DNA from 3 places in the Pantoea alfalfae genome. Region 2 is predicted to be linked to each of the others. Evidence: predicted binding sites of a transcription regulator. Region 2 holds the regulator's gene; each other region holds the start of a gene.
The links. The regulator PurR, encoded in region 2, represses purine synthesis genes. The targets are predictions, from matches to a motif close to CANGCAAACGTTTGCNTG.

Region 1 (10,605 bases), 400 kb from region 2:
TCTGCGCGGCAAAGATATTTCGCCATGCCGACTGCTGTTCCTTGATGAAGCAGCACGTCTGGATGCACGCTCCATCGCCACACTGTTTGAACTCTGTGAGCGACTGGAGATGCAGTTAGTGATTGCCGCGCCGGAGAATATCAGCCCGGAGAAAGGCACGACCTACAAACTGGTACGTAAGGTGTTTAATAACACCGAGCATGTGCATGTGGTCGGTCTGCGGGGTTTTGCTGCCGATCCTTCGCCGGTGCGTGCGGGAAGTGACGCAGATGCGCTGCCCGATTTAACCGCTGAAAATTCGCAGGCGGAAACGTAGTCAAAAACTGAACCATTCGTTAATCTGGTTACGGCATTTGTCGCATGAGGCAAATGCCGTTTTTGTTTGTATACTCACATGATGAGTCACGGCGCGGTCGCAGTGGATACAGGGAACACTGCGAAGTTGAAAAACAAGGGGGCAGGGATGTTGCTGGTAAAAAAATTAAATCATCATCGCGTTCTATCATTGTTAGCGCTGGCGCTAACCGTTGTTCCATTTACGCTACCGCAGGCCGCTGTCATCGCCGCTTTGCCCGGGACAACGCAGGCGGCTATCTCCGTTTCCGAAAGTCAGCAACGCATCCGGCAGGCGTTTTCCAGCGCCGATCAGCCGTTTTATCTGGCACCGCTGGCGACGCTCTATGCATCCCGCCATATGCAGCCGCTCTGGCAGGATGCTCAGGCGGTGCAAAAATTTCAGCAGCAGCTGGCTGAAGTGGCGCTTTCAGGTGTTCAGCCACAGTTCACGCGCTGGATTGAGCGTCTGACGAATCCGGCTATTACCGGCTTTGCCCGCGATGTCGCGCTCTCCGATGCAATGCTGGGTTATCTGCAGTTTGTTTCAAATGTGCCGACACAGGGTGAAACGTGGCTCTACAGCAACGTTCCTTACAGGCTGACACAGCCGTCGATCGCGGTCGTGAATCAGTGGCAGAACGCGGTCAATGCGGGTTCTGATAACACGTTTATTGCCTCATTACAGCCGCAGCACCCACAGTATCAGCCTATGCACGCCGCGCTGAAAACGTTGCTCAGCGATAAGCAGCCCTGGCCACAACTGAAAAGCAGTGAAACCCTGCGTCCCGGCCAGGTCAGTGATGACGTTCCAGCCCTGCGTGAAATTTTGCAGCGCAGCGGCATGTTAACGGCACAGGTTAACGCGCCCGCACCGGATGACGATGCGGTGCCTGTCGCGCCGTCGCCGGTGACGCACAGCGACCAGCCTGTCGCGGTGAGTCCTTCCGCTACGCCAGTCACTAATCTGCTTACGCCATCACCGCAGTCACCGGGTAATGTCCAGGGTCAGACGCTGGAAGGGAATACCGCCAATGTCTATGACGAGACGCTGGTGGCCGGTGTGAAGCGTTTCCAGCATTGGCAGGGACTGGATGGCGATGGCGCTATCGGTGCCAGAACACGGCAGTGGCTTAACGTCTCTCCGCAGATGCGTGCTTCTCTGCTGGCGCTGAATATTCAGCGCCTGCGTCTGCTGCCGGACGATATGCACAACGGCATTATGGTGAACATCGCCAACTATTCGCTGATCTATTACAACAACGGCAACAAAATTCTTTCATCGCGCGTTATCGTCGGTCGTCCCGATCGTAAAACGCCACTTATGCGCAGTGCGCTGAATAATGTCGTGCTTAACCCGCCGTGGAATGTGCCGACAACCCTGGTGCGTAAAGACATCATTCCAAAGGTGAAGCAGGATCCAACCTATCTTTATAAGCATGGGTATACCCTGCTGTCAGGCTGGAGCGCAGATGCTGAAGTAATTGATCCCAGCATGATCGACTGGCGCATGGTCACCGCCTCATCGTTCCCTTACCGATTGATTCAGGCCCCGGGCGTGGCGAATGCGCTGGGCCGGTATAAATTTAATATGCCGAGTTCAGATGCGATCTACCTGCATGACACGCCAAACCATAACCTGTTCCAGCGTGATATCCGTGCGCTCAGTTCAGGTTGTGTGCGGGTGAACAAAGCTTCTGAGCTGGCAGGCTTATTGCTGCAGGATGCGGGCTGGAACGACTCCCGAATTTCCAGTACGTTGAAAGAGGGTGACACCCGCTATGTGCCGATTCGCCACCGCATTCCGGTCAATCTCTATTATCTGACGGCGTGGGTCGCTGATGATGGCAAACCGCAGTTCCGCACAGATATTTACAATTATGATGACACCGCCCGTTCGGGCAGTCAGGCTCTGAGTCGGGCCGAGCAATTACTGCTCTAGTAATTGATTTTAAATCGTTCCCCGCAAATCCTTATTAAAGAAAAATCTTATCAAATGGCGATCCCTCAGGGGATCGCCTCGCAAACTCATGGCAGATGGGTTGACGCTTCTCTGAGAGAAAGTTATGGTTCGGCCTGTGCGCTTTTTGCACATTTCTATGGCTCCACTCTCAGGTAAACCGTTACATGTCTACTATTGATTCTTTTCGTCGCAAACTACTGCTGTGCGGTAGTGCCGCCGCCGGACTGGCATTATTGCCAGCTTCTGCAAGGGCCTCGCTTTCAACGTCTCGCCCGCGTGTATTGATGCTTAATAATCTTCACACCGGTGAAACCCTTAAAACTGAGTTTTTTAATGGTAAGAGTTACGACAAGGATGAGCTGTCACGATTAAATCATTTTTTCCGTGACTATCGCGCCAACAAAGTGAAAAGCATCGATCCACATCTGTTTGACCAGATTTTTCGCCTGCAGGCGCTGCTGGGTATGCGTAAACCGATACAGCTGGTTTCTGGCTATCGTTCACTGGCAACCAACAACATGTTACGTGAGAGCGGTCCGGGAGTCGCGAAACACAGCTATCACACCAAAGGCCAGGCGATGGATTTTCATATTGAAGGCGTTTCGCTGGCGAATGTACGCAAAGCGGCGTTATCTCTGCGTGCGGGTGGTGTAGGATATTATCCCCGCAGTAACTTTGTACATATTGATACCGGTCCGATCAGGCACTGGTAGTGACACCGGCAACGCTGCGTGAGCCGGTCATGGAGCGTTATGAATTACCACATTATTCCTGTTACCGCTTTTGCCCAGAACTGCTCAGTTATCTGGTGCGACACGACTCGCGAAGCCGCACTGGTCGACCCAGGCGGCGATGCCGGACTGATCAAACAAACGCTGGAACAGCTTAAACTTAAACCCGCTCAGATTCTGCTGACACATGGACACCTTGATCATGTCGGGGCCGCTGTTGAACTGGCAGCATTTTATCAGATTCCGATTGTTGGACCGCAAAAGCGCGATGCCTTCTGGCTTGAAGCGCTGCCAACTCAGAGCCGGATGTTCGGACTTGACGAGTGCGCGCCGTTTACCCCCGATCGCTGGCTGGAAGAGGGAGAGAGCGTGCAGGTCGGGCTGATCACGCTGGACGTTCTGCACTGCCCGGGACATTCACCTGGCCATGTCGTGTTCTTTGACCGGCCAGGTCAATTACTGATTTCAGGCGACGTGATTTTTAATGGTGGTGTTGGGCGTACTGACTTCCCACAGGGCGATCATCAGCAGCTCATCGAGGCTATCCGCACAAAATTACTGCCGCTGGGCGATGATGTGACTTTTCTTCCCGGTCACGGCCCGATTTCTACGCTGGGGCATGAACGCATCAGCAATCCTTTCCTGCAATAAAAAATGGGCCAGCAGGCCCATTTTTGTTTCGTCGACAGCGTTACAGCACCGCGACAATCGCTTCGCACAGCGCCGACATATTGTCTGGCGTCATGCCCGCCACATTCACCCGCCCTGAGTTCACCGCGTAGACGCCAAACTCTTCACGCAGGCGAATCACCTGGTCTTTGGTCAGGCCACTGAAGGAGAACATACCGTTCTGCTTAATAATAAAGCTGAAGTCGCGCTGTGCGCCTTTTTCCGCCAGAGTATTTACGAAGAGCTGACGCATGCGCTGAATGCGCTGACGCATGTCCGACAGCTCCTGCTCCCAGATGGTACGCAGGGTATCATTGCCCAGAATGGTGGCGACGATGGCGGCACCATGTGCAGGCGGATTGGAGTAGTTCGCGCGAATGGTGTACTTCACCTGACTGAACGCGGTATCTGCCACGCTCGCATCGGCGGCAACCAGCGTGATGGCACCAACACGTTCGTTATACAGACCGAAGTTCTTGGAGTAAGAGCTGGCGACGATCAGTTCCTGATGCGAGGCGGCAAATATGCGCAGGCCTTCTGCATCTTCATCCAGACCACGGGCAAAGCCCTGGTAAGCGAAGTCGAACAACGGCAGCCAGCCATTGGCCTGTGACAGCTGCGCCAGCTGTTGCCACTGCCCGGCGGTCGGGTCGATACCGGTCGGGTTATGGCAGCAGCCGTGGAACAGCACCACGTCGCCTGGCTGAACCTGTTTCAGTGACGCCAGCATGCCATCGAAATCCAGCGTATGGTTTGCCGGGTCGTAATAGTGGTATTCACAGACCTCAAGACCGGCAGCCTTAAACACGTTGTTGTGATTTGGCCAGCTTGGATTGCTTATCCAGACCCGCTTCACCGATGTTTGCGTGGCGAGGAAATCGGCTGCAACGCGTAGCGCACCTGTACCACCCGGTGTCTGAGCCGTGCGGGCGCGGCCAGCGGTGATTAGCGGACTCTGGTTGCCGAACAGCAGGGCCTGCGTGCAGCGGGCAAAATCCGTCAGCCCATCAATGCTGAGATAGTTTTTGGTGGTTTCATTTTCCAGCAGGTATTGCTCAGCTTTTTTAACACTGGTCAGTACCGGGGTCTTGCCGGTTTCGTCTTTATAAACGCCGATACCCAGATTGATTTTTTCAGGGCGGTCATCAGCACGAAACAGATCGGCCAGTCCAAGAATAGGATCGGCGGGTGCAGCAGAGATCGATTCAAACATGTGTCAGGTCCATTAGCGTGAACTTTAGCAAGAGGGCTCTCAGGTTAGCGTCCGGCCAGACAAATGCCAACCGTTTGCGAGACAAATTCATACATTTTGCAGTGTGGATTGCGCGACGGAGAAAGGTAGTGATTAAAGCGAGGTAACGGCTCGGGGAAAAACGCACCTGTTGGGAATAGCAGCCATAAAAAACGGGGCCGTAGCCCCGTTTTTCAACATGTTTAAAGCGGAATTAGAACTGGTAAACCAGGCCAACACCAACCACGTCGTCTGTGTTCAGACCCAGACGGTTGTTGTCATCCAGCTGGTTGATCTGATAGTCCACATAGGTAGACATGTTTTTGTTGAAGTAGTAAGTCGCGCCAACGTCGATGTATTTAACCAGGTCAGCATCGCCCACGCCTTCAATGTCCTTGCCTTTAGACTGCACGTAAGCAACGGAAGGACGCAGGCCGAAGTCGAACTGGTACTGTGCAACCAATTCAATGTTCTGAGCCTTGTTAGCGAATGCAGTGGTGGTGGTGCCAGGAGCAATTGTTAAGTCAAATGGCGTTGAGTTACGGGTTTCACCGTAGTAAGCAGCCAGGTAAACATTGTTCGCATCATATTTCAGACCAGTTGCCCAGTTTTCAGCGCGTTTGCCCTGACCAACAACTGTACCGTTAGCAGCAACACCGGCTGCCTGTGCATCAGTACGATCGCTGCTGCTATAAGCACCAACAACACCTACGCCGATTGGTGAAACGTAAGAGGTTGAGAGACCCCAGCCGTCGCCGTTAGCACGACGAATGTCACTACGCTCGTTTTTGCCCTGATACTGAACTGCGAAGTCCCAGCCATCTACCAGACCAAAGAAGTTGGTGTTGCGGTAGGTCAGCAGGCCGGTGCTACGACCGTTCATGAAGTTATCTGAGTATCCTGAGTCGCCACCGAACTCTGGCAGCATATCGGTCCAGCCGATTGCATCGTAAACCACACCGTAGTTACGGCCGTAGTCGATTGAGCCAGCATCACCGAATTTCAGACCCGCAAAGCCCAGACGGGTTTTGTTGTTATTCTGTGCGTCGGAACCTTCAGAGTTGTTAGCCTGAATGTTGTATTCCCACTGGCCGTAACCGGTCAGTTGGTCATTAATCTGAGTTTCACCTTTGAAGCCGAAACGAACGTATGACTTGTCGCCATCGCTGCCATCGTTATCAGAGAAGTAGTGCAGGCCGACTGCTTTACCGTACAGGTCCAGTTTGTTGCCGTCTTTGTTATAGATTTCTGCAGCGTTTGCTGCGCCGGCGGCTAACAGAGCAGGGATAACCACTGCAAGAATATTGCGCTTCATCATTATTCATTACCCTCATTGGAGTTATTTGTACACCTGCCACTGCCGTCAGGAAATCTTTACAGAACCCTGAGCGAAGTTTGGTGTCTTCCTGTGTCTGCACGCATCTTTCCATCCCACCCGCCGTAATTCTAGCGCTTAAATGCTACTAAACTCGTAATCTTGTTTCAGTAAGAAAATATGTATTACAAAATGTAAAAAATACGGAACTTTGTGAGAGAACTCAAAATTTACAAAAATAAAAAAAGGCCGGCAGTGCCGACCTCTTTATATATATGAATTTGTTATATTTAATGCTGAATTTTAGAAACTTGCATTGCGTGGCGTGCGCGGGAAGGGGATAACGTCCCTGACATTTTGCACGCCAGTCACATAGGCGATTAAACGTTCAAAGCCTAATCCGAAACCTGAATGTGGCACAGTACCGTAGCGACGCAGGTCACGATACCACCAGTAATCTTCTTTATTCAGACCCATCTCTTCCAGACGCGCATCCAGGACATCCAGACGCTCTTCACGCTGTGAACCGCCGATGATCTCACCAATGCCTGGCGCCAGAACATCCATCGCCGCCACGGTTTTGCCATCCTCGTTCAGGCGCATATAGAACGCTTTAATGTCTTTCGGATAGTTTTTCACCACCACCGGCGCTTTAAAGTGTTTCTCGGCCAGGTAACGCTCATGCTCAGAGGAGAGGTCAATACCCCAGGAAACCGGGTTTTCGAAGGTCTGACCGCAGTTCATCAGGATCTCAACCGCGTCGGTGTAGTCGACCTGGGCAAAATCGGTGGTAATGAAACGCTGAAGACGCTCAACGGCATCTTTATCCACGCGCTCAGCGAAGAACGCCATGTCATCGGCACGCTCTTCCAGCACCGCGTTGAAGACATACTTCAGCATTGCTTCGGCCAGTGCAGCCGCATCATCCAGTGAGGCAAAGGCGATTTCCGGCTCCAGCATCCAGAATTCCGCCAGATGGCGGCTGGTGTTGGAATTCTCTGCGCGGAACGTCGGGCCGAAGGTGTAGATCTTCGACAGGGCGCTGGCATAGGTTTCGCCGTTCAGCTGACCGGAAACAGTCAGGAAGGCTTCTTTGCCAAAGAAATCTTCGCTGAAGTCGACTTTGCCCTGATCATTACGCGGCAGGTTTTCCATATCCAGCGTCGAGACACGGAACATTTCGCCAGCACCTTCGGTATCGGATGCAGTGATCAGCGGAGTGGAAACCCAGAAATAGCCATTTTCATGGAAGAAGCGATGCAGCGCCTGCGCCAGAGTATGGCGAACGCGGGCGACCGCGCCAATCAGGTTAGTGCGTGGACGCAGGTGTGCCACTTCGCGCAGATACTCGATGCTGTGACGCTTCGCCGCCATCGGGTAGCTGTCCGGATCTTCTACCCAGCCGACGACTTCCAGGCTGGTCGCCTGAATTTCAAACGCCTGGCCCTGACCCGGCGACGCCACCACTTTACCGGTCACGATGACGGAACAGCCCGTGGTCAGACGCAGCACTTCATCCTGATAATTATTCAGAGAATTATTGACGACAGCCTGAACGGGATTAAAGCAGGAGCCGTCATAGACAGCGATGAAGGAAAGACCGGCTTTGGAATCTCTTCGGGTACGCACCCAACCACGTACGGTGACTTCACTGTCAACCGCGACGCGACCGTGCAGTACGTCCGCTACAGGCACTACGCTCATAAATATCTCTCTATATAGAAGAAGTGAGTTAAAAGTTGCCCCATCCGGGGTTTTGCTATGTTACTTGTGAGTCTTCAGGAAACAAGCAAAATTCAGGGGGAAAGCGGATTTATTACAGCAGAGGCGGGGCGCATCAACGCCCCGATAAGAAGAGGTTTAACTCGCTTTTTTCACCAGCGGCAGATCAAAGGCTTTTCGCAGCGCTTTGACAAAAGCCTTATCCTGGCAGATGGTTTTGCCCGGGCTGTCTGAAAGTTTCGCTACTGGCTTGCCGTTGCACTGCACCAGCTTGATAACGATGTTCAGTGGCGTTACGCCCGGAATATCGCAGGTCAGGCGGGTACCGATGCCGAACACGACATTCGTCCGCTGACCAAAGTGGCGATAAAGCGCCAGCGCTTTGTCGAGATTTAAGTTGTCAGAAAAGACCAGATGTTTACTTTGCGGATCGATACCCAGCTTCTGATAATGAGCCAGTGCTTTCTCGCCCCATTCAACCGGATCGCCGGAGTCGTGACGCAGCCCCTGGTAGCGGCGGGCAAACATCGGACCGAAATCGCGCAGGAACGCATCCATCGCGATGCAATCGGTCAGCGCGATACCCAGCTGATCGTCATACTCGTCCAGCCAGGCCTGCAGCGCAGCACGCTGACTGTTGGCGAGAACCGGGCTGATTTGCTGGAAGGCCTGGAACCACTCATGCGCCTGAGTACCGACCGGCGTCAGAGACAGACGGCGCGCCAGATCATAATTACTGGTGCCAATCAGCCACGGAAAATCCTGTTTCAGTGTGGAGACAATCGCCTGCTGCACATCCTGCGAATAGCGGCGACGGGTGCCGAAATCCATCAGGCGGAAGCGCGACATATCCAGATCCGCTACCTGCGTCTTAAAGTCGCCGAGTTTCTGATGCAAATGGTCGATCGCCTGCTGAGTGGTGACCTGCGGCGTGCGATGTCGATGCACAATCTCACTGATCAGCGCCAGTAGCGGCACCTCCCACATGATCACCTCCCGCCACGGCCCCTGGATACGAAGTTCCAGTTTGCCATGGTGATTGCGCACCTCAACCTGCTCCGGGTTATAGCGGAACTGGCGCAACCAGCTGAGATAATCCTGCCGGAAGAAGGGAAGGCGGGATAACCAGGTCGCTTCATCATCAGTCAGCGCCAGGTGTTGCATGGCAGTAATCGCGTCACGAATTTCGTCAGCGTAGAGACCCAGTAGTTCGTCGCCGCGGCAGCGAAACTCCGCCGCCACCGTTACGTCATGATAGCGGTGGAAAACGGCCTGCTGCATATGGAGTTTATAGGCGTCCGTATCCAGCAGGGAGGTCAGTATCGGGGAAGCATGTCCTGTCATGGCGCGTTTCAGCATCCTGTTCGGTGGCGCAGTGCCCGGTGTTGTACACAGTCATAAAGACGCAAAAGTATAATTCACTATCTGAAGCCGATCACAGCATATTTCAGTCGGGCGGGTCGAGGCCAATCTGTGCCTTTGTTAACAAAGTGTAGCCATTTCACCCTTTAGGTGCATTGTGCGTGGCAAGCTTGTAGTAACAAGCTTAGACTTTGCCGGTAAACTTATAACAATGCGAGACGCAATATGACGCAACAGCCCCAAATCAAGTATCGCCACGACTACCGTGCACCCGATTACACCATCACCGATATCGATTTAACTTTTGAACTGGATGCGTCGACGACCCGTGTAACGGCCATCAGCCAGGTTAAACGCGTGGGCGACAGCCAGGCTGAGCTGCGACTGGACGGCGAAGCGTTAACGCTGATTGCGCTGGAGGTCGACGGGCAAGCCTGGACGGCCTTCCGTGAAGAAGAGGGCGCACTGGTCATCAGCCAGCTGCCGGACAGCTTCACCCTGAAAATCATCAATGATATTCATCCGGATCAGAACACCGCGCTGGAAGGGCTGTACAAATCGGGCGAGGCGCTCTGCACCCAATGTGAGGCTGAAGGCTTCCGTCATATTACCTGGTATCTCGATCGCCCTGATGTGCTGGCACGTTTTACCACCACCATTTATGCCAATGGTGAGCGTTATCCATTCCTGCTCTCCAACGGTAACCGGATTGACAGCGGCCGGGATGAGCAGGGTCGCAGCTGGGTGAAGTGGCAGGATCCGTTCCCGAAACCGTGCTACCTGTTTGCGCTGGTGGCGGGCGATTTCGACGTGCTGCGCGACAGCTTCACCACCCGTTCAGGTCGTGATGTGGCGCTGGAGATCTTCGTCGATCGCGGTAACCTTGATCGTGCCGACTGGGCGATGACCTCGCTGAAAAATAGTATGAAGTGGGATGAAGAGCGTTTCGGCCTGGAGTATGACCTCGACATCTTTATGATCGTCGCAGTGGACTTCTTCAACATGGGCGCCATGGAGAACAAAGGCCTTAACGTCTTCAACGCCAAATATGTGCTGGCGAAAGCGGAAACGGCGACGGACAAAGATTACCTTGGCATTGAGGCGGTTATCGGTCACGAATATTTCCACAACTGGACCGGTAACCGCGTGACCTGCCGCGACTGGTTCCAGCTCAGCCTGAAAGAGGGGCTGACCGTGTTCCGCGATCAGGAGTTCAGCTCCGATCTGGGTTCACGTGCGGTGAACCGCATCGATAACGTGCGTATCGTACGCGGCGCGC
Region 2 (10,605 bases):
GTACGCAGGCGCATTCTGCGCTCTATGACACTCAGCAGACAGCGACACTGTTCTGCGAGCTGGTAAACCGCTGGAAACGGTTGGGCGGCTGGCCACTGCCCTTCGCCGAGGGCGACGCAGACGCCTGCGCCTCCGCATAAGGGATGCCACAATGAAAAAGGCCGACATGATGTCGGCCTTTTTTTATTCTGCTTCTTTAAACTTTTCTGCAGTCTCTTTGATCAGTGTCTGCAGCTCACCACGTTGTAACATCTCAACGATGATATCGCATCCACCAACCAGCTCACCATCGACCCACAGCTGCGGAAAGGTCGGCCAGTTAGCGAATTTCGGCATCTCGGCACGAATGTCCGGGTTCTGCAGAATATCCACGTAAGCAAAACGCTCACCGCAGGCTGACAGCGCCTGCACCGCCTGTGCAGAGAAACCGCAGCTTGGCAGTTTCGGGGAACCTTTCATGTACAGCAGGATCGGGTTTTCTGCGATCTGGCGCTGAATTTTTTCTACAGTACTCATAATTGCCTTCCTTAATTCGTTACTTCGTGTTTGTTTATTGTAGCGACTTCGCAGCGTGACTGAAAACGAGATTTTACCGCTGTCCGATTAAATCGCCATCATTGTTAAGTTCCGCCTCGGGACGCCTGAATGCCTGATTATTAACAGCTGGTAACAGTTTAATAATTCGTAATAATTTCGTTGAGATAAGATGCTGAAAATGTTCATTTTCAGCGCGATTGCATGGGTTGCAAAGATTAATATTAAAAGGCATTACAGTTTTTAAAAGAACTGGACTAGAATGGCCTGGGCACTGATCCTGGATCAGATTAATCTCAACTTTGTCGCGGTGCGTAGTGGCCCTGACAACTTAACTAATCAACGGACTATGCGTTTAATCATTACGCTTTTCATGCTGGCCTTTGCGCAACTGTTTTTCAACGTCGCTGCTGCTTCCCCGCACACGCCGGTGAACGTCAGTACGCATAAAGCAGAAAAAAAGAGTGCGCGCGATGATGAGCGCCGCAAGCGTCGCCAGGTAAAAACGGTGACCAAAAAAACTCGCCTCAGCCCTGTTCAAAAACTCAAAACGAAAAAACAGAAAAAAGTCGAACTCACTGCTAAACAGACGCCTGCTAAGAAGACCTCGCTTAAAACCGCCCGTATCAGCAAAAGCAAAGAAAAAAATAAAGAAAAAAAACGCTATGGTCATCAGCGCCTGCTGAAAACCGCTGAGGTCACCACCAGCGAACCTGGCACGATTAAAATGAGCAAATCACACCGTCAGCGCTACCAGAAAGCGCGAGAAACCGCGATGACGAAGCTGATGGGACAGCTGGGTAAACCGTATCAGTGGGGCGGCACCTCACCACATACTGGTTTCGATTGCAGCGGTCTGGTCTGGTATGCCTATAAAGATCTGGTGAAGTTTAAGATCCCGCGTACCGCTAACGAGATGTATCACCTGCGTGACGCAGCACCGATTAAGCGTGAATCGCTTGAGAAAGGCGATCTGGTCTTCTTCCGCATTAACGGTCGCGGTACGGCGGACCACGTCGGCGTTTACCTGGGCGATGGCAAGTTTATTCAGTCGCCACGTACCGGCAAAGATATTCAGATCAGTGCATTAGGCGAAGATTACTGGCAGCGCCACTATATTGGTGCCCGTCGGGTGATGACGCCGAAAACCATTCGCTGAGCAGCACTACAGTCCGAAAAAAGCCGGGATAATCCCGGCTTTTTTTATTAGTGCAGAATGGCGGTAAAACTGAAAGCCACAATCATCAGCAGACAGCCGACAGTGGTCATTAACGCCAGTTTAAGATCGGTACTCATTGTTTGCTCCTTAGTCACACACTTTGTAGGGATATGGCATTTTCCCACAGGGTCCGGTAAAAATCTCGTTTTATCCGTTCAGCCTTGTTAGAATCTCGCCTTTGTTGCGCAACGCGTGCAACCCTGATTCCGTTTGCGCATCTTTTGAGGCGTTTTTTCTCCGCCAGAAGCCTGTTTACCGGCCAGAAAAGCCGCATTTTTGCGGAAAAAACCCTGAGCAGACGCAAACGTTTAACATTACGCTTATCATAGAGTTAGGTAAGGACTGGAGTCCGATTTTCATGGCAACAATTAAAGATGTGGCGAAACGCGCTGGCGTCTCAACGACCACCGTTTCGCACGTCATCAATAAAACCCGCTTTGTCGCTGAAGAGACGCGCGAGGCGGTCTGGCAGGCAATTAAAGAATTGCACTACTCGCCGAGCGCTGTAGCACGCAGTCTGAAAGTAAACCACACCAAGACGCTGGGTCTGCTTGCCACCTCCAGCGAAGCGCCCTATTTCGCTGAAATTATTGAGGCGGTTGAAAATCACTGTTTTGATAAAGGCTATACGCTGATTCTGGGTAATGCGCATAACGACCTGCAAAAACAGCGCGCCTACCTCAGCATGATGGCGCAGAAGCGTGTCGATGGCCTGCTGGTGATGTGCTCTGAGTATCCGGACGATCTGCTGCAGATGCTGGAAGAGAACCGCAATATCCCGATGGTGGTGATGGACTGGGGCGAATCGCGCGCCGACTTTACCGATACGGTTCTCGATAATGCCTTCCAGGGCGGCTATCTGGCGGGACGCTATCTGATTGAACGCGGACACCGCGATATCGGTGCCATTCCGGGTCAGATGGAGCGCAATACCGGCGGCGGACGCCATGCCGGTTTCCTGAAGGCACTGGAAGAAGCGGGAATTCAGCCGCGCGCGGAGTGGATTGTGCAGGGTGACTTTGAGCCAGAGTCGGGTTATCAGGCGATGCAGCAGATCCTGTCGCAAAAGCAGCGCCCGACCGCCGTCTTCTGCGGCGGCGACATCATGGCGATGGGGGCCATTTGCGCCGCCGACGAGATGGGTCTGCGCGTGCCGCAGGATATTTCGGTAATCGGTTATGACAATGTGCGCAACGCACGCTATTTCGCCCCTGCCCTGACCACGGTGCATCAGCCTAAAGCCCAGTTGGGTGAGAAGGCGCTGGATATGCTGCTCGACCGCATCACCAGTAAGCGCGAAGTGTCACAAACGATTGAAGTCCATCCGACGCTGATTGAGCGCCGTTCAGTGGCCGATGGTCCGTTCCGCGACTATCGCCGCTAATCCTCGCTTAACCACTCCTGATTAAGCGTTTGCGTATCACCCAGATAGCTGAGCAACCAGCCTGTCGCCGGTGATGCGCGATCCTCGGCCCAGCTAACGCAGCAGGGGCTGTCCGGAAATGCTACCGGAAGCGTTAGCTCCACCAGCTCGCCACTGTCGAGCAGTGGCCTGGCCAGATGCCCCGGCACCATCGCCACGCACAAGCCCGCCTGCACGCATTCCAGTCCGGTTTGCCACTCCGGCACCACCAGCCTGCGCTGGTTATCCAGCGTCCATGTCATACGACGCGGCAGTGCGCGTGATGTATCTTCCAGCACCAGGGACGGCCAGCTACGCAGCGTGTCGTCATCTATCTGGCTCGCCTGCGTCAGCGGATGATCGGGCGCGACCACGCAGCGCCAGTTGAGCGTACCCATATCGCGAAACGCAAACCGTCCGCCCACCGGAATTGCCTGTGTGGCCCCAATCGCAACTTCTACCCGGCCATCGGCCAGCGCATCCCAGACACCATTAAAAACTTCATAGCTGATGATCAGCTCCATATCGGGGAAGTGGCGATAGAAATCTTTGACCAGCTGCCGGGTGCGCTGAGGTTTGGCGATACGGTCAACGGCAATGCTGAGCTGCCCGCGCCAGCCATTGGCCAGCTGCTGACACTGCCGCCGTGTAGCAAGCATTTTTTTGATGACGCTGCGCCCTTCCCGGACAAAATGTTCGCCTGCTGGCGTCAGCACCACTTCACGATGCTGGCGTTCGAACAGCGGCACCGCCAGCCAGTTTTCCAGCTGACGCACTGTATAGCTGATGGCAGAAGGTACCCGATGCAGCTCCTGCGCGGCTGCGCTGAAGCTGCCCCCTCGGGCAACCGCGTCAACGACCTCTAATGCATATTCTGACCACATAATCTGCCTTCAAAAATTTTAACAGCAACCGGCAAATATTACCGTTTCACAGCGGCAAACGCACCTTTTACACTCTGCCGCGTTTATCCTGCAAAAATGAGAATGAGATGCTGTCGAATAAAGGATTTATGCCCTATCTTGCCCTGCTGAGCATGCTCGGCTTTTTAGCCACTGACATGTATCTGCCCGCCTTTGGTGCGATGCAGCACACCTTTAATACCTCGCCCGGCCTGATTAGCGCCAGTATGAGCCTCTTTCTGGGAGGCTTTGCCGTGGGTCAGCTTTTCTGGGGACCGCTCTCCGACCGCATCGGCCGTAAGCCGGTGCTGCTGGCCGGACTGACCCTGTTTGGCGTCGGCTGTGCGGGCATGCTGTGGGTGAATGATATTACTCTGATGCTGGCGCTGCGCTTTGTGCAGGCCATTGGCGTCTGTGCTGCCGCCGTGAGCTGGCAGGCATTGGTGGTGGATCGCTACCCCGCCGCGCGCGCCAACAAAGTCTTTGCAACGATTATGCCGCTGGTTGCGCTCTCCCCGGCGCTGGCCCCGTTGCTGGGTGCCTGGCTGATCGGTCACTTCCACTGGCGTTCGATTTTTCTGGTGCTGACACTGATTGCGGTGGCGTTGATTCTGACCACCCTGCGTCTGCCCACAGTACGCCCGGAAGCACGCGAAAAAGGAGCACAGCCCGGCTTTCTCACCCTGCTGAAATCCCGGGTCTACAGCGGCAACGTGCTGATCTACTCTGCCTGTTCTGCCAGCTTCTTTGCCTGGCTGACCGGATCGCCGTTCATTCTGGCGGATCTGGGTCTCTCGCCCGCCGATATCGGCCTGAGTTATGTACCCCAGACCCTCGCCTTTTTAATCGGTGGATTTGGCTGTCGCGCCCTGCTCAACCGCTTTAACGGCGCACAGCTGCTCCCCTGGCTGTTAGGCGTCTACAGCCTGAGCATTCTGGCGCTGTTTGCTGTTGCACTTGCAGGCAACAGTACGCTGGTGAGCCTGATGGTGCCGTTCTGTGGGATGGCGCTGGCTAACGGCGCAATTTATCCGATTGTGGTTTCCAGTGCGCTGACGCCCTTCCCGCACGCCACCGGTAAAGCGGCCGCATTGCAGAACACCTTACAACTCGGACTCTGCTTCGCTGCAAGCCTGGCAGTCTCTGCCGGATTAACCCAGGCGCTGTTTACCACTACGCTGATAATGACGGTAACGATTCTGCTGGCGCTACTCGGTTACGCCATGCAGCGTACCGCAAGCGCACAATCTGTTGTTGCCTCTCCGCAACCTGCCTGCCAGGATAACCAGTGACACATTGACTTTTTCGTTAGCATCCTAACAATAAGTCATTGAATATTGACCCGCGTGAGAATATACTCATTCGGGTCAACAAACCTGTAATAAATCAATAATATACTAACGTAATAATCTGATTGGCACCCTGTTGCCGGGACGGTATTCGCGCGCGTTATTCTTAGCCTGACCGACCTGCTGCAGGCTATTCCAGTCCTCTGTATCACACAGTCAACCGGTGTGCGGAATCATCCGTACCGTTTCTCAATGCCTGACAAAATTGACTACTCTTTGTTCAGGTTCAGATTGGACAGGTGGTGGAAAAGCTATGAGTTCATCTTATGCAGAAGCAGTGAGCCCTGAAGAAAACCATTGGTATCGCATCGTCCACGAAATGCTGGAAAAAGCGGATATTGAAATTAATGGTTCACGTCCCTGGGATATTCATATTAATCATCCCGGCTTTTTTAAGCGTGTTCTGCAGGAAGGATCGCTTGGGCTCGGTGAGAGCTACATGGATGGGTGGTGGGAGTGCGACCGGCTGGATATTTTCTTCCATCAGGTGCTTAAACATAAACTCGATCAGCAACTCCCGCATCACTTTAAAGATACGCTGCGCATCGCCGCTGCCCGCTTAACCAATCTGCAGTCGAAAAAGCGGGCCTGGATTGTCGGTAAAGAGCATTACGACCTGGGTAACGATCTCTTTTCACTGATGCTTGACCCCTATATGCAATATTCCTGTGGCTACTGGAAAGAGGCCACGACCCTGGCGACGGCGCAGGAAGCCAAGCTGGATATGATTTGCCGTAAATTAGCGCTGGAACCGGGAATGTCGCTGCTGGATATCGGCTGTGGCTGGGGCGGACTTGCGGAATTTGCCGCACGTCATTATGGCGTTAAAGTGCATGGCGTGACGATTTCCGCCGAACAACAGAAACTGGCGCAGCAGCGCTGTAGCGGATTAGATGTCACGATTCTGTTGCAGGATTATCGCGATCTGAATGAGCAGTTTGATCGCATCGTTTCAGTAGGCATGTTCGAGCATGTCGGGCCAAAGAATTACGCCACCTATTTTGATGTGGTTGATCGTAATTTAAAACCTGATGGTATTTTCCTTCTTCACACCATTGGCGCGATTAAAACCGATATGAGCGTCGATCCCTGGATTGACAAATATATCTTCCCTAACGGCTGCCTGCCTTCAGTGCGTCACGTGGCGGATGCCAGCGAGCCCCATTTTATTCTGGAAGACTGGCATAACTTCGGGGCCGATTACGACAAAACGTTGATGGCCTGGCATGAGCGCTTTTTGCAGGCCTGGCCGGCGCTGGCCGACAACTATGGCGAACGCTTTAAGCGAATGTTCTCCTATTATCTCAATGCCTGTGCCGGTGCCTTCCGGGCGCGCGATATTCAGCTGTGGCAGATTGTGTTCAGCCGCGGTGTTGAGGGTGGATTACGGGTGGCGCGATAGGGAGTATAAAAGCTGGTAATTACGAAGGCGCTTTCCCGGCCGAAGACCTGAAAAGAAAGGTCTGTTTTGCTTTAACAGGGAGCGTTGCGCACGAAACGGGGTCAGATCGGAAAGTCGCAAAACCCGTCATCCCTGACATGTTCGGCCCGCGCGATTACGCACCTCATCCCTGAGGTGCGCCCGTTAACGGGCCAACACGTTGCGTTGTTCAAAAACGCCTGGCGTTTTTGTCCATAGCGCGAGACGCTTTCCTCTTCTGACCTGATTCCCTGCGCCCTGAACTTTTATAATGCTGACAGATTAAAACCGATTTGGCTGCCTGCAGCGCTTACACGCCTTTTATTCATTCTCGGAGGCTGAATGGCCGGTCAGCATGCTCATTGCCGCCGCGGCATCGCGCTGTGCTAACACCCGCTCAACGGTCTCTACGATTGCCTGCGTGTGCGGATCGATCTCAATATTGACCCGGTCGCCAAACGTCTTCGCGCCCAGAGTGGTGCGCTCCAGCGTTTCCGGGATCAGATAGACACAGAATTTAGTCTTTGTCACATCGCCTACCGTCAGGCTGATGCCGTCGATACCGACAAAACCTTTATGCAGGATATATTTCATCTGCATTGGATCCTGGATTTTAAACCAGACTTCGCGATTGTGTTCTGACTGGATAATCTTGCAGATTTCAGCGGTGGTCATAATATGACCTGACATCAGATGACCGCCTATTTCATCGCTGAATTTCGCTGCACGCTCAATATTAACCACATCGCCCTGACGTAAATCGCCAAGGTTAGTGACCCGCAGCGTCTCTTTAATTAAATCAAAACTGACGCAATCGCCTTCAATGGCCGTTACGGTTAAACAGCAACCGTTATGGGCAACAGATGCGCCCAGCGCCAGGCCCGGTAAGAGCTCTTCCGGCAGTCGGACAGTGTGGGTACGAAACAGTTCTTTTTCTTCAATGGACACGATTTCTGCGGTGCCCTGCACAATACCGGTAAACATAGTCTTTGCCTCTGCGAAGTTTACGCTAGTTTATCACAGCTCCGGTAGGCTGTTAGAATTCAGCCCGCACCGCCTCTGTAATCTGTGGCAAAACGCATTGTGTGACAAAGATTGGCGAATTCTGTTACCCCGGTTACACTGGTTCGCGCTATTCCCAAGGGCTTTTCTGCCCTTTTAATTCATTTAATAAGTCAGGTGTTAACGTGCAGAAGTATTTAACAGAAGCGCGTCAATTGCTGGCCCTTGCGATTCCGGTCATCCTTGCTCAGGTGGCCCAAACCGCAATGGGATTTGTGGATACCATTATGGCCGGCGCAGTCAGCGCCACGGATATGGCCGCCGTTGCTGTCGGCACCTCTGTCTGGCTTCCGGCCATCCTGTTTGGTCATGGTCTTCTGCTTGCATTGACGCCCACCGTTGCGCAACTCAACGGTTCAGGCCGCCGCGAACGCATCGGCGAACAGATCCGCCAGGGCTACTGGCTCGCCTTTTTTGTCTCACTGCTGATTATGGTGCTGCTGTGGCACGCCGGTTATCTTATCCGGGCGATGCATGACATCGATCCCGCGCTGGCGCTTAAAGCCGAGGGCTATCTGCATGCCCTGCTGTTCGGCGCGCCAGGCTATCTCTTCTTTCAGGTGCTGCGTAATCAGTGCGAGGGGCTGTCGAAAACCAAACCCGGCATGGTGCTGGGCTTTCTGGGCCTGATGTTTAACATCCCGCTGAACTATGTCTTTATCTACGGCCACTTCGGCATGCCCGCGTTGGGCGGTGTCGGCTGCGGCGTGGCAACGGCATCGGTCTACTGGGTGATGTTTATCTGCATGCGCTTCTGGGTGCGCCGGATGGGCAGCATGCGCGATATCCGTATGGAGAGCCGCTGGTCGCCGCCTTCGCGTCCGATTCTGAGCCGTCTCATGACGCTGGGATTGCCGGTGGCACTGGCGCTGTTCTTTGAGGTCACGCTATTTGCCGTTGTGGCCCTGCTGGTTTCACCACTGGGGATCGTGAATGTGGCCGGTCACCAGATCGCGCTGAACTTCAGTTCACTGATGTTTGTATTACCGCTGTCGCTGGGCGTCGCAACCACCATCCGCGTCGGCTATCGTCTGGGTCAGGGTTCTACTGAGCAGGCAAAAGTCGCCGCCTGGACCGCTCAGGGTGTGGGCATCAGCATGGCAGCGCTGACCGCGATTTTTACCGTGACGTTTCGTCACCAGATTGCCCTGCTCTATAACGACAACCCTGAAGTGGTCACACTGGCGGCGCAGTTGATGCTGCTGGCAGCGATTTATCAGTTCTCGGACTCGATACAGGTGATTGGCAGCGGGATCCTGCGTGGGTATAAAGACACAAGGTCCATTTTCTTTATTACCTTTATCGCTTACTGGCTGCTGGGACTGCCCGCCGGGTATCTGCTGGCGCTGACTGACTGGCTGGTGCCCCGGATGGGGCCAGCAGGCTTCTGGTGCGGCTTTATTATCGGTCTGACCTCGGCGGCAGTCATGATGATCTGGCGCATCAGACGCTTACAGCGGTCACCTGCGGAAATCATTCTGGCGCGCGCGGCGCGATAACCGTAAAAGCGGGTTAATTATGGCCCGCGATGACGAAAAAAACGACGGTTAGCACAGTTGCTGCTCAGTCATGGCGAAAAAACTATTTTCCCCTTGCCAGGCTTCTGCGCTGCCGTTAATATTCGTCCCCGCTGTCGCCCTGACAGCATGTTGCGCTCTTAGCTCAGTTGGTTAGAGCACCACCTTGACATGGTGGGGGTCGATGGTTCGAGTCCATTAGAGCGCACCAAGTGCGTCCGTAGCTCAGTTGGTTAGAGCACCACCTTGACATGGTGGGGGTCGGTGGTTCGAGTCCACTCGGACGCACCAATATTCAGTATGCGCTCTTAGCTCAGTTGGTTAGAGCACCACCTTGACATGGTGGGGGTCGATGGTTCGAGTCCATTAGAGCGCACCACTTTCAGAATTTCTTCAGCTTGCGCAACTCTCCCTTTTATTGATCTGCATCGCTCCCCCCTCTGCTTTTTGATTGGTTTTCGCATACTTAGCGTCTATACTGTCCCGCGTTGCTTACTTGAAAGGTTTCAGCGATCACGTGCTTACTGCGATAACTCAAATGATTTGCGCAACAACAGCGTGGTGGTTACCAACCGTAACCACACAACTTCCCTGCACGCCTGGCCTTCGTCACCTATTCTTACTCAGTACTGCCCATTTCAGTCTCAATCAGAATTTTCACTTCGATGCGCTGCCATCGGATTTCGCCCTTATTCATCCATCACAACTTACAGAAAATCCGTCATGAAAAAGACTAAAATCGTTTGTACAATCGGCCCGAAAACCGAATCCGAAGAGATGCTGACTCAACTGCTTGAAGCGGGCATGAATGTTATGCGTCTTAACTTCTCTCACGGCGACTACGCTGAGCATGGTCAACGCATAACTAATATGCGTGCCGTCATGCAAAAAACCGGTCGTCAGGCGGCTATCCTGCTGGACACCAAAGGCCCTGAAATCCGCACCATGAAGCTGGAAGGCGGCAACGATGCGGTGCTAAAAGCTGGCCAGACCTTTACCTTCACTACCGACCAGAGTGTGATCGGCAACAGCGAACGCGTTGCGGTGACCTACCCGGGTTTCACAGCCGACCTGAAAATTGGTAACACCGTGCTGGTCGACGATGGACTGATTGGCATGGAAGTGACCGAAGTCACTGAAAATACCGTCGTGTGCAAAGTCCTGAACAATGGCGATCTGGGTGAGAACAAAGGCGTTAAC
Region 3 (10,605 bases), 1.4 Mb from region 2:
GGTTTACACCTCAGGCTATGACGGACTGATCTACTCGCTCGGCTTCCTGGTCGGCTGGCCGATGATTCTGTTTTTAATCGCCGAGCGGCTGCGCAACCTGGGCCGCTACACCTTTGCCGATGTCGCCTCCTATCGTTTGAAGCAGATGCCGATTCGTACCCTGTCAGCCTGCGGTTCGCTGGTGGTAGTGGCGCTCTACCTGATCGCGCAGATGGTGGGTGCCGGTAAACTTATCCAGCTGCTGTTCGGCCTGAACTACCATGTTGCGGTGGTTCTGGTCGGCATTCTGATGGTGATGTATGTGCTGTTTGGCGGCATGCTGGCGACCACCTGGGTGCAGATCATCAAAGCGGTGCTGCTGCTATTTGGTGCCTCCTTTATGGCAGTAATGGTGATGAAGGCGGCCAACTTCAGCTTTAACACGCTGTTCACTGAGGCGATGGCGGTTCATCCCAAAGGCATCGCGATTATGCAGCCTGGCGGGCTGGTCAAAGATCCTATCTCGGCGCTGTCGCTGGGGCTGGGGTTGATGTTTGGTACGGCAGGTTTACCGCATATTCTGATGCGCTTCTTCACCGTCGCGGATGCCAAAGAGGCGCGTAAAAGCGTCTTCTGGGCCACCGGCTTTATGGGCTACTTTTACTTCCTGACCTTTATTATCGGCTTCGGTGCGATTCTGCTGGTGGGTGCGAACCCGGCCTTTAAAGATGCCAGCGGCGCGCTGATTGGCGGCACCAATATGGCAGCAGTACATCTGGCTAACGCAGTTGGCGGCAGCACCTTCCTGGGCTTTATCTCTGCGGTTGCCTTCGCCACGATTCTGGCGGTGGTCGCGGGCTTAACCCTGGCGGGCGCGTCGGCGGTGTCGCATGACCTCTACGCCAGCGTCTATCGTAAAGGCCAGGCGAGCGAGAAAGATGAGCTGCGGGTGTCCAAAATCACCGTGCTGGCGTTGGGTGTGGTGGCGATTGCGCTGGGTATTCTGTTTGAGAAGCAGAACATCGCCTTTATGGTCGGGCTGGCCTTCTCGATTGCGGCCAGCTGTAACTTCCCGATCATCCTGCTGTCGATGTACTGGTCAAAACTCACCACGCGCGGCGCGATGGTAGGCGGCTGGCTCGGTCTGCTGACCGCCGTTATCCTGATGATCCTCGGCCCGACCGTGTGGGTACAGGTACTGGGCAACGCCACGGCGATTTTCCCGTATGAGTATCCGGCGCTGTTCTCGATGGTGGTGGCTTTTGTCGGCATCTGGCTTTTCTCCATTACCGACCATTCGCAGCAGGGCGCAGAGGAGCGTTCCCGCTTCCGCGCGCAATTTATTCGCTCGCAGACCGGCACCGGTATTGAACAGGGCAAGGCGCACTGATTGTGGCTTTTCGTTCATAACGATCAGGCAATAAAAAAGGGCGACTACCTGGGGAGTCGCCCTTTTCTTTCACGCAACAGAATCAGAAGCGCAGTGATGCACCCACGTAAGGGCCATCGACCAGCACGTTATCTTTACGTCCATCTTTGTTGTTCAGTTCGATGTACTGATAACCCACACGCAGGTTAAGCAGTGAAACCGGCGTGAAGCTCAGGCCGCCAGCGGCTTCCTGATAGCTGTCGAGCTGATCGGTGAACGACTCTGGCGCATAATAATATTCACCATACAGGCCCCACATGCTGTTCAGGCTGTAGTGTGCTGCACCGCCCACCGCCACCGCAAATCCATCTTTTCCATCTTCCGGATGGGTAAAGATCGCTTTTGCGGTCGGTGCCAGACGCAGCGGCCCGAAGTCAACGTTGTAGCCCAGACCGGCACCGTAGGTGCTGCCATCATGGTCGCTACGCAGCCAGTTACCTTTCAGAAACAGACCGGGTGTAGTGGTGCCCAGACCCAGATTCAGGTTGGTATTGTGTTCGCTGACATCAACACTACCTTCAATCGCCTGAGCGGCACCGCTCAGTAAAACCAGCCCGAGGGCGCTCCCGGTAACAAGATGCTTAAACATGATTCCACTCCGTGAAGGACAATTAATTCGGCCGCAAGGTTAACAGCCTGAAACGGGGAGACAACAAAATCCGGGAAACTTTACGTAAAAATACGTGTCGCGTTCAGAATTGCAGCTGTCTCTGCGCAACGCAGTGTAGACTATATTGTCCACATCAGGTGTCCAATCACCGGGGCCAGTATCACGGTCACCACCCCCGAGAGCATCATGACCAGGCTGGCGACGACGCCCTCCTGCTGCCCAAGCTGATAAGCGCGAGCGGTGCCGGCACCGTGTGACGCGGCACCAAAGCCTGCTCCTTTCGCCACCCCCTGCTTAATCGCGATGCGCAGAAACAGCACGTCACCCACTGCCATGCCAAACACGCCAGTGATGACCACAAACAGCGCCACCAGATCGGGCTGACCGCCAATCGGCCCGGCTGCGGCCAGCGCAAAAGGCGTAGTAATGGAACGCACGGCCAGACTGCGCTGGATTGACTCCGGCAGGGTTAGCAGCCGCGCCAGCCAGACCGAACTGCAGACGGCGACCAGCGTGGCGGTCAGAACGCCCGCGCTCAGAGAGAGCCAGTGGCGCTTTATAATCGCTACGTTCTCATAGACCGGCACCGCAAACGCCAGCGTCGCCGGTCCCAGCAGCCAGAGCAGCCAGTGGTTTTCTGCAATGTAATCCTGCCAGCTGATGTGGGTCAGCAGCAGCAGCGCCACCAGTACCAGCGGCGTCATCACCAGCGGCATTAACAGCAGCGTACGCCAGCGGCGGTAAAGCCGTTTATTCAGCGCATACACCAGCAGCGTAACCGCTACACACAGCAGGCTGAGCAGAAAATCACGCATGAGGATCCTGCTTACGCGCGGCGCGCGCGACTTCATACTGATAGAGCCGGTCCACCACCCAGGCGGTGGAAGCCAGCACCAGCAGCGTACTGACGCCAATCACTACGCAGATACGCCAGCCATCGACGCGCAGCAGATCGCCATAATTTACTACCGCCACCACCGCCGGGATAAAGAACAGCAGCATCTCGGCCAGCAGCCAGCGCGATCCGGCTTTTACCCAGTTCAGCGGCACAACCCGCGTCACGATTAAGGTCAGCAGCAGCAGCATCCCGACGATATTGGCGGGCAGCGGCAGCTTCAGCCAGCTCACCAGCCGGTCGCTGGCGATAAACAGGCCGATATAGAAACCCAGCTGAAGCGGCAGGCTGAGCCATTGCACTGCACGGATACTGCGTGGAGTGAGCGCTAACGCCATCACCTTGTCTCCCCCGATTAAACTGATGTCGCAGTATAAATCGTCAACAGAAGGTGAAAAAAATGAATTAAAATTATCGCAATCATGCCTGAAAGGAATAGTTATGGATGTCCGCGCCCTACGCTACTTTACTGAAGTGGTCCGCCAGCAGAGCTTTACCCGTGCGGCGCAAAAGCTGTTTGTGACGCAGCCGACCATCAGCAAAATGCTGCGTCAGCTGGAGGAGGAACTGGGCTGTACGCTGATCCTGCGGGATGGCCGTCGCCTGCACCTCACCGACAGCGGGCAGGCGGTTTATCAGCGCGGCCTGGCAATCCTGCAGGAGTTTCATCAGCTTGAGGCGGAGATTGGTGACATCAACCAGCTCAAAACCGGTGAGCTGCGACTGGGTATTCCGCCGATGGTCGGTATGCAGATCGCCGGATCGATTTCCGCGTTTCGCCGCCGCTATCCCGGTGTGAAGCTGAAAATCTCTGAATTCGGCGGTCTGACCGTACAGCAGGCGGTGCTGGCGGGCAGTCTGGATATCGCTCTGACCGCGCTGCCGGTCGATGCCGAGCTGCCGCTGAATACCCTGCCTCTGATGCATCATCCGCTCTGCGTGCTGCTGCCGCGCCGCCCGGCGTGGCTCAGCCGCCAGCAGATAGGACTGGCAGAGCTGGCAGAGCACCCGTTGCTGATTTTCAATGAGGAGTTTTCACTGAATCGTCAGCTGATGCAGGCGTTTCAGCGGCTCAGCCTGACGCCAACGGTGGCAGTGCGCAGCGGTCAGTGGGATTTTCTGGCGGCAATGGTGCAGGCGGAGATGGGGCTGGCGATTCTGCCGGAGCCGATCTGTCAGCGGCTGGATAAGCAGTCGCTATTGTGGCTGCCGCTGGAGTCGGAGCTGAAATGGAGTCTGGGATTGATCTGGCGGGAAGGGAGTTATCTGTCACGCAGTGCGCAGGCGTGGATCAACTGTTGTCGCGAACACTGGCCGGATGAACCGCCGCGCCTGTCGGTGTGAAAAGCTGGCACGCCCGCATGAATCCACAGGCGTGCCAGCCAGGGCTTACTCTTCTTTTTCGATCAGCAGTGTTTCCAGAAGATCCAGGTCGTGCAGCAACTTCTGCATCGTCTCATTGGAGATCTGCTGGGTGGCGCGCAGATGATAGACCTCTGCACGTTCGGCACGCAGCCCGGTCAGGCGGAAACGACGCTCAAGGTTCTCAGCAAACAATGCATGTTCAAGATCATTCTTGCCTTCGGCGCGGCGACGTAAGTTGCCAATCACGCGCAGACTGACCTCTTTCAGCAGTTCCGGATCGATGTTCTCTTCTGACTCATTCTCCAGCCGCTCTTCCATCTTGTGCAGGCTCTCAATCGCTGCACCTGCCATCACCGCACGGGCATTCTGCAGCTCACGGCGATGTGCACCTTTGTCGATACTATCAATGCCGCGCAGCAGAATTGGCAGGATCACTACCCCTACCAGCAGCGAGAACAGAATCACGCCTGTGGCGATAAACACCAACTCATAACGCGCCGGGAAAGGCTCGCCGTTGGTCAGGAACAGCGGGATAGAGAGCACACCGGCCAGGGTGATTGCACCGCGTACCCCGGCAAACGAGGCGATCAGCAGTTCACGCAGCGAGTAGTTTGAAAACTCCAGCGGCTTCTTCTTCAGCAGGCGTTTGCTGAAGCGCTGCATAATCCACAGCCAGCCAAAGCGCACGATCATCAGCGCGGCATAGACCAGCCCGATATCGGCGAACAGCATCCAGAGTTCCACATTCGGGTCGGCCTGCGCCTGGTCGATCGAGGTCTGCAGAATGTCCGGCAGCTGCAGGCCCAGCATCAGGAACACCATGCCGTTGAACACGAACTCCAGCATCTGCCAGACACTGTTGGCACGCAGCCGCATCGCCAGCGGAGCCTGACGAATAATGCCGGAACGGGTGATGGTCATACCGGCCGCGACCGCTGCCAGGATGCCTGAGACGCCCAGATGTTCGGCAATCAGATAAGAGGCGAATGGCAGGAGCAGCAGCAGCACGGTCTGTGTCGCCGGGTCATCCCCGCTCCAGCGGCTGAGCAGGCGCAGCGATTTACCGTACAGCCAGCAGATCGCCACACCGGCAATCAGGCCGCCTACCGCGACTTTCAGGAACTCAACGCTGGCACCGCCCCAGGTAAACACCATGGTGCCCATGGCGACGGCGACGGCAAACTTCAGTGATACCAGGCCCGAAGCATCATTCATCAGGGCTTCACCCTGCACAATCGACATAATCTTCTTGGGAATGCGACCTTCACCGACAATGCCGGAGAGTGCCACGGCATCGGTCGGCGACAGCACCGCCGCCAGCGCAAAGGCGGGGATTAGCGGGATCCCCGGCACCAGCCAGTAGATCAGATAGCCGATGCCGATCACGGTAATCAGCACCAGCGCCAGCGCTAAGCCGATGATTTCTCGACCATGATGCAGGAACTCACTGATCGGCGTTTTCCAGCCATCTGCGAACAGCAGCGGCGGGATGAACAGCACCAGAAACAGTTCCGGATCAAAGTCGACATGCAGACCAAATGTTGGCCAGGCCAGCATCGCACCTACGGCGATCTGCACCAGCGGCAACGGGATCTGAAAAGGGAGAATGCGGGCCGCGACGCCAGAGAGCGACACGACCAGCGTCATGATGAGAATAGTAAAAAAGATTTCCATGCTTTCCTTAGGCGTCGTTTCTTTCAATCATTGGTTAAGCGCTAAAGTGTAAAACAAACTGCATTGAAGGTGGTCAGCTACGCGTGCGCCGGGCGGGAAAAAAGTGAAAAATTCCGGACGCGCAGCCGCACGCCCGGTTGTACAGTCAGATTGCCCAGCCACCGGCGTAAAATGCCACCAGCGCGACGGCAATGATCACGGTACCGACGTTGAGCTTACGCCATTCACCGGCGAACAGACGCCCCACCACGAGGCTGGCGAAACCGATCATGATGCCGGTGACGATGTTGCAGGTGAGCACGATAATCACCGCCGTGAGCAGCCCAGACATCGCATCGACAAAATCACTGAAGTCCACTTTTGCCACATTACTGAGCATCAGCAGACCCACATACATCAGTGCAGGTGCGGTAGCGTAAGCCGGAACCAGATAAGCCAGCGGCGACATAAACAGGATAGCGAGAAACAGCAGGCCCACCACAATTGCGGTCAGGCCGGTTTTGCCCCCCGCCGCTGTCCCTGCCGCCGATTCAATATAGACCGCAGCCGGTGACGCGCCCACCAGACCCGCGAACAGGCTGCTGACAGAGTCACTGGTCAGCGCACGACCGCCATTGATAATCTGGCCCTGTTTATCCAGCAGATTGGCCTGCCCTGCGACCGCACGAATGGTACCGGTGGCGTCAAAAACCGCCGTCATCACCAGTGCCAGCACGCTGGGCAGTACTACAGGCTGTAGCGCCCCCATAATGTCGAGGCTGAACAGCAACGACTGACCGCTGGCGTCACGCAGGCTCGGCAGGGCAAACAGTCCCTGATATGTCACCGACGGGTCAAAGATCAGGCCGAGCAGCGAAATAGCGATAATCGTCAGCAGGATGCCGCCCGGTACCCTGCGCTTCTCCAGTCCGATAATCGCGGCCAGTCCCAGCAGTGTCATCATCACCGGGAAAGTGGTGAAGTGACCCAGCGCCACCGGCAGGCCCGGAGCCGGATTTTTTACCACCAGACCCACGCCGTCAGCGGCGATGAGCAGCAGAAACAGGCCAATCCCGACGCCGGTGCCGTGCGCCACGCCCATCGGCAGGTTACGCAAAATCCAGGCACGAATGCCGGTCACGGAGATCAGGGTAAACAGCAGGCCCATCAGGAACACTGCGCCCAGCGCGACCGGCACGCTGATGTGCTGACCCAGCACCAGGCTGAAAGCGGTAAAGGCGGTCAGGGAGATGGCGCAGCCAATGGCCATCGGCAGATTGGCCCACAGCCCCATAAGGATGGAACCAAAGCTGGCGACCAGACAGGTGGCGACAAACACGGCGGAGGGGGAAAAACCGGCTTTGCCCAGCATTCCCGGTACCACGATGACGGAGTAGACCATCGCCAGGAAGGTAGTGAGTCCGGCCAGAATTTCCTGGCGCACGCTGCTGCCGCGCGCCGAGATCGAGAACCATGCGTCCAGTTTTCCACTGGCCGGGCGTGATTCAGTTGACATAGTTGAGCCTCAAAAATTTTTGTTGTGTGGATCGCTCTGCGACCATCGCTGTCCCTGGAATAAGCGGGTAGACGGCGTCACTGTCGGGATTAACCCATCAGGCAAACGTTTACCTTGCCGCAGATAATTAGCCGTCAAAAGCAGCCAGATAAAAAGGCATGCGATTATCCGGCGTTTAGCGCCACGTTTTCAACTCTAAGAGGGAGATTCTTTGGCATAAAGAAAGATTGGGCGCAGGAGGCTGGCAGACGCCCGACGGAAGCCAGCCTGAAACGCTGAGGCCATAAAGTTAATGTCATATAAAGGCAGGATTCGCACCGGCGCAGTCGGGATGAGACAGGATGCGCCGGCGGAGAGAGGATTAACCTGGCAACGAAAGCTCGCCGCCCTGCGCAATCGCGCGTTGCCAGGCGGCGCGCTGCTGCACCGTCTGCAACCATTTATCAGTGGCAGGCATCCGATCCAGTCCGCCACGCCGCGCCAGTGCCAGCAGCGGAAAGCTCATCTGGATATCCGCAATGGTAAAACGCTCACCGGCAAACCACGTATTGGCTGCCAGATGCTGTTCGATCATCTGCCTGTGCGGCTTTAGCTGTTTATCCAGGAATGCCTTCTGCACCCCTTTGCCAAATGCCGCGCCGACCGGACGCAGCAGCCAGGGCACCGGCGCTTTGCCCATCTGACCGAAGATCAGTTTCATCACCAGCAGCGGCATCAGCGAGCCTTCGGCGTAGTGCAGCCAGTAGCGGCACTGTAACCGTGACGCCTCATCACTCACTTTCAGCCTGAATTCGTGATCATATTTCTCTTCAAGGTATTCGAGAATGGCCCCCGATTCTGCTACCACCTGGTTCCCGTCAGTAATGACCGGCGATTTTCCCAGTGGATGCACTTTTTTTAGCGCCTCCGGGGCCAGCATGGTCGGTTCGCGTTGATAGCGTTTAATCTGGTACGGCACTTCCAGCTCTTCCAGCAGCCACAGCACCCGATGCGAGCGCGATTTCTCAAGATGGTGAACGGTGATCATCATGATTCCCTGTGTGTTGACCTTCACCAAGTATAGACGTCACTCCACAGCCGGATGTTTATCATCCTGTTCCGGGTCAAGCAGCACCGCACCCGAGCCCTGCTGACCCAGCCGGTCGCCGGGATTACGCAGCGGACAGTCGCGCATCGACAGGCAGCCGCAACCGATACAGCCATCCAGGTCATTGCGCAGGCGGGTCAGGGTTTCAATGCGTTTATCCAGCTCTTCGCGCCAGTGCTGAGTCAGCGCATCCCATTCCGTCGTCGACATGCGCTTATCTGGCGGAATGTGGTCGAGACTGTCACTGACCGTCGCCAGCGGGATGCCAATGCGCTGAGCAATCTTGATGATCGCCACGCGTCGCAGCACATCGCGGCTGTATCGGCGCTGATTGCCGCTGTTGCGGGTGCTGAAAATGAGGCCTTTGGTTTCATAAAAGTGCAGCGCCGAGACCGCCACACCGCTGCGGCGCGCCACTTCCCCGGGTGTTAAGACCGGTTTTGGATAGTTACGTTCTTTTTTCATCAGACCCTTTACCTAAAGTTAACTTGAGGAATTATACTTCTTCTCCGTTGAAACCCCTAAACTCCCATTACCCCTTATTAAGCACCAGAAGGATGAGGCCATGATGCAAGAAGAGATCATTCATTCCCTGACGGACTGGATTGACCAGAACCTCGATAAGAGCCTGTCGATTGATGAGGTTGCGGCAAAATCAGGCTATTCGAAATGGCACCTGCAGCGTATGTTCCGTTCCGTGACGAAACAGACGCTGGGTGGCTATATTCGTGAGCGCCGCCTGACGCTGGCCGCAGAAGCGCTATCGCAGACACAGCGTCCGGTGTTTGATATCGCGATGCAGTATGGCTATGACTCGCAGCAAACTTTTTCACGGGTGTTTCGTCGTCAGTTTTCACAGACCCCGACCGCTTACCGCCACACCATGCGACGCCAGGCGATTCAGCGCCCTCGCCTGCTGAGTTTCGGTTGTAACGATCCGATCAACAGCTTTACCCAGCGCACGACCGGCGAGTGCTGCCCGGTCCGTTAATTCTTCGCTGCGCCCGCTCCGGGCGCATCTGTCTGATTTCCCCGCCGTTCTTCTTCTACTGCTCATTTTTTCTGCACACCACTACCATACAAGAGTCAAATTTTGTTCAAAATTTAAAATCGGGTGATATAATGTGACCCAAGTCACACTTTGAACCTGGGTTGACGGCAAAAAAGTCCTACCTGACACACTTTTTTGTCGCCGGTGATGTCCGCAGATTGTCAGGAATACTTACTGATAGTGAGGTCCGGCCGATGGCTACGTTAACCGCCAGTTTTCTTGTTATGCGTTGGGAACTGCTGAGCGCAATCATGATGTTTTTTGCCAGCACCCTGAAAACCAAACTTCGTCAGGATAGCCGTCACGTGATGGCCTTTATGTGTGGCGGGATTGGTTTAGGCATGACCTGCTGGTTTGTTACCGGTCTGATGGGCATTACCCTGAGCATGGAAAACGTACATAACTTCGTGGAAATCTCAAAGCACGCCTTTATCGATGCGATGAGCCAGGCGCCTGCTGACTGGCCGATGCCCTGATTTTTACGCATAAAAAACCCCGCTTAGCGGGGTTTTTTATATTGCTGTGTGAACTTAAATTTTCTTCAACATGGCAGGAACATTAACATCCTGCACTGTAACGCCCGGGCTCTGCGTTCCGCGGCGGTCCTGAATCCACATATCTCCCATCATCTGGTTTAAACCACGATCTAATCCGGTAACCAGCCCTGCACCTGGGGTGAAGGTCAGTTCGCCAAAGTAGATATGCTCGTCATGGATATACCAATCCACACGCACGTAGTCGAAATCGCTGGCCAGCTTCTTGCTCAGTTCGAGCGCATGTTCCAGTGACGGCATAATCGGTGACACATCCAGCCCGGTATCGCGAATCTTGTGATAGGCCTCATTGAGGTTATTCACGTAGAAGTTCATCGACAGCAGCGGCTGGCAGCGGTTGTAGATTACCTGCAGCACATATTCGAACCTGCCATCACGCTTGTTGAACATATGGAATTTGTAATCGATCGGCGCGCTTTTGCCATCACCAATGTACTTCTCAACCAGGATGCGTGGCTTGATGTAG

Region 1: K6R05_RS12470 (amino acid aminotransferase) is a predicted target of PurR. The motif match lies at 4,973-4,990, and genes of this name have one in related genera.
Region 3: K6R05_RS17250 (NCS2 family permease) is a predicted target of PurR. The motif match lies at 7,546-7,563, and genes of this name have one in related genera.

Annotation. Positions count from the first base shown of each region.
Region 1 covers NZ_CP082292.1:2,640,088-2,650,692, reverse strand. Annotated here, with positions in the region: gene mukB (chromosome partition protein MukB) at 1-316, shown strand, start outside; gene ldtD (L,D-transpeptidase) at 464-2,275, shown strand; gene mepK (peptidoglycan L,D-endopeptidase MepK) at 2,461-3,009, shown strand; gene K6R05_RS12475 (MBL fold metallo-hydrolase) at 3,049-3,678, shown strand; gene K6R05_RS12470 (amino acid aminotransferase) at 3,719-4,909, opposite strand; gene ompF (porin OmpF) at 5,142-6,245, opposite strand; gene asnS (asparagine--tRNA ligase) at 6,546-7,946, opposite strand; gene pncB (nicotinate phosphoribosyltransferase) at 8,103-9,308, opposite strand; gene pepN (aminopeptidase N) at 9,552-10,605, shown strand, end outside.
Region 2 covers NZ_CP082292.1:2,238,143-2,248,747, forward strand. Annotated here, with positions in the region: gene rnt (ribonuclease T) at 1-140, shown strand, start outside; gene K6R05_RS10430 (Grx4 family monothiol glutaredoxin) at 184-519, opposite strand; gene K6R05_RS10435 (C40 family peptidase) at 884-1,693, shown strand; gene cydH (cytochrome bd-I oxidase subunit CydH) at 1,741-1,830, opposite strand; gene purR (HTH-type transcriptional repressor PurR) at 2,112-3,137, shown strand; gene punR (DNA-binding transcriptional activator PunR) at 3,134-4,039, opposite strand; gene punC (purine nucleoside transporter PunC) at 4,147-5,349, shown strand; gene cfa (cyclopropane fatty acyl phospholipid synthase) at 5,660-6,808, shown strand; gene K6R05_RS10465 (riboflavin synthase subunit alpha) at 7,148-7,810, opposite strand; gene K6R05_RS10470 (MATE family efflux transporter) at 8,014-9,387, shown strand; tRNA gene K6R05_RS10475 (tRNA-Val) at 9,540-9,616, shown strand; tRNA gene K6R05_RS10480 (tRNA-Val) at 9,620-9,696, shown strand; tRNA gene K6R05_RS10485 (tRNA-Val) at 9,708-9,784, shown strand; gene pykF (pyruvate kinase PykF) at 10,129-10,605, shown strand, end outside.
Region 3 covers NZ_CP082292.1:3,683,960-3,694,564, forward strand. Annotated here, with positions in the region: gene K6R05_RS17220 (cation acetate symporter) at 1-1,369, shown strand, start outside; gene K6R05_RS17225 (YfaZ family outer membrane protein) at 1,452-1,997, opposite strand; gene K6R05_RS17230 (LrgB family protein) at 2,138-2,833, opposite strand; gene K6R05_RS17235 (CidA/LrgA family protein) at 2,826-3,251, opposite strand; gene K6R05_RS17240 (LysR family transcriptional regulator) at 3,355-4,257, shown strand; gene K6R05_RS17245 (Na+/H+ antiporter) at 4,303-5,952, opposite strand; gene K6R05_RS17250 (NCS2 family permease) at 6,098-7,447, opposite strand; gene K6R05_RS17255 (glutathione S-transferase family protein) at 7,809-8,474, opposite strand; gene soxR (redox-sensitive transcriptional activator SoxR) at 8,514-8,999, opposite strand; gene soxS (superoxide response transcriptional regulator SoxS) at 9,100-9,525, shown strand; gene K6R05_RS17270 (YjcB family protein) at 9,780-10,061, shown strand; gene K6R05_RS17275 (ATP-grasp fold amidoligase family protein) at 10,116-10,605, opposite strand, start outside.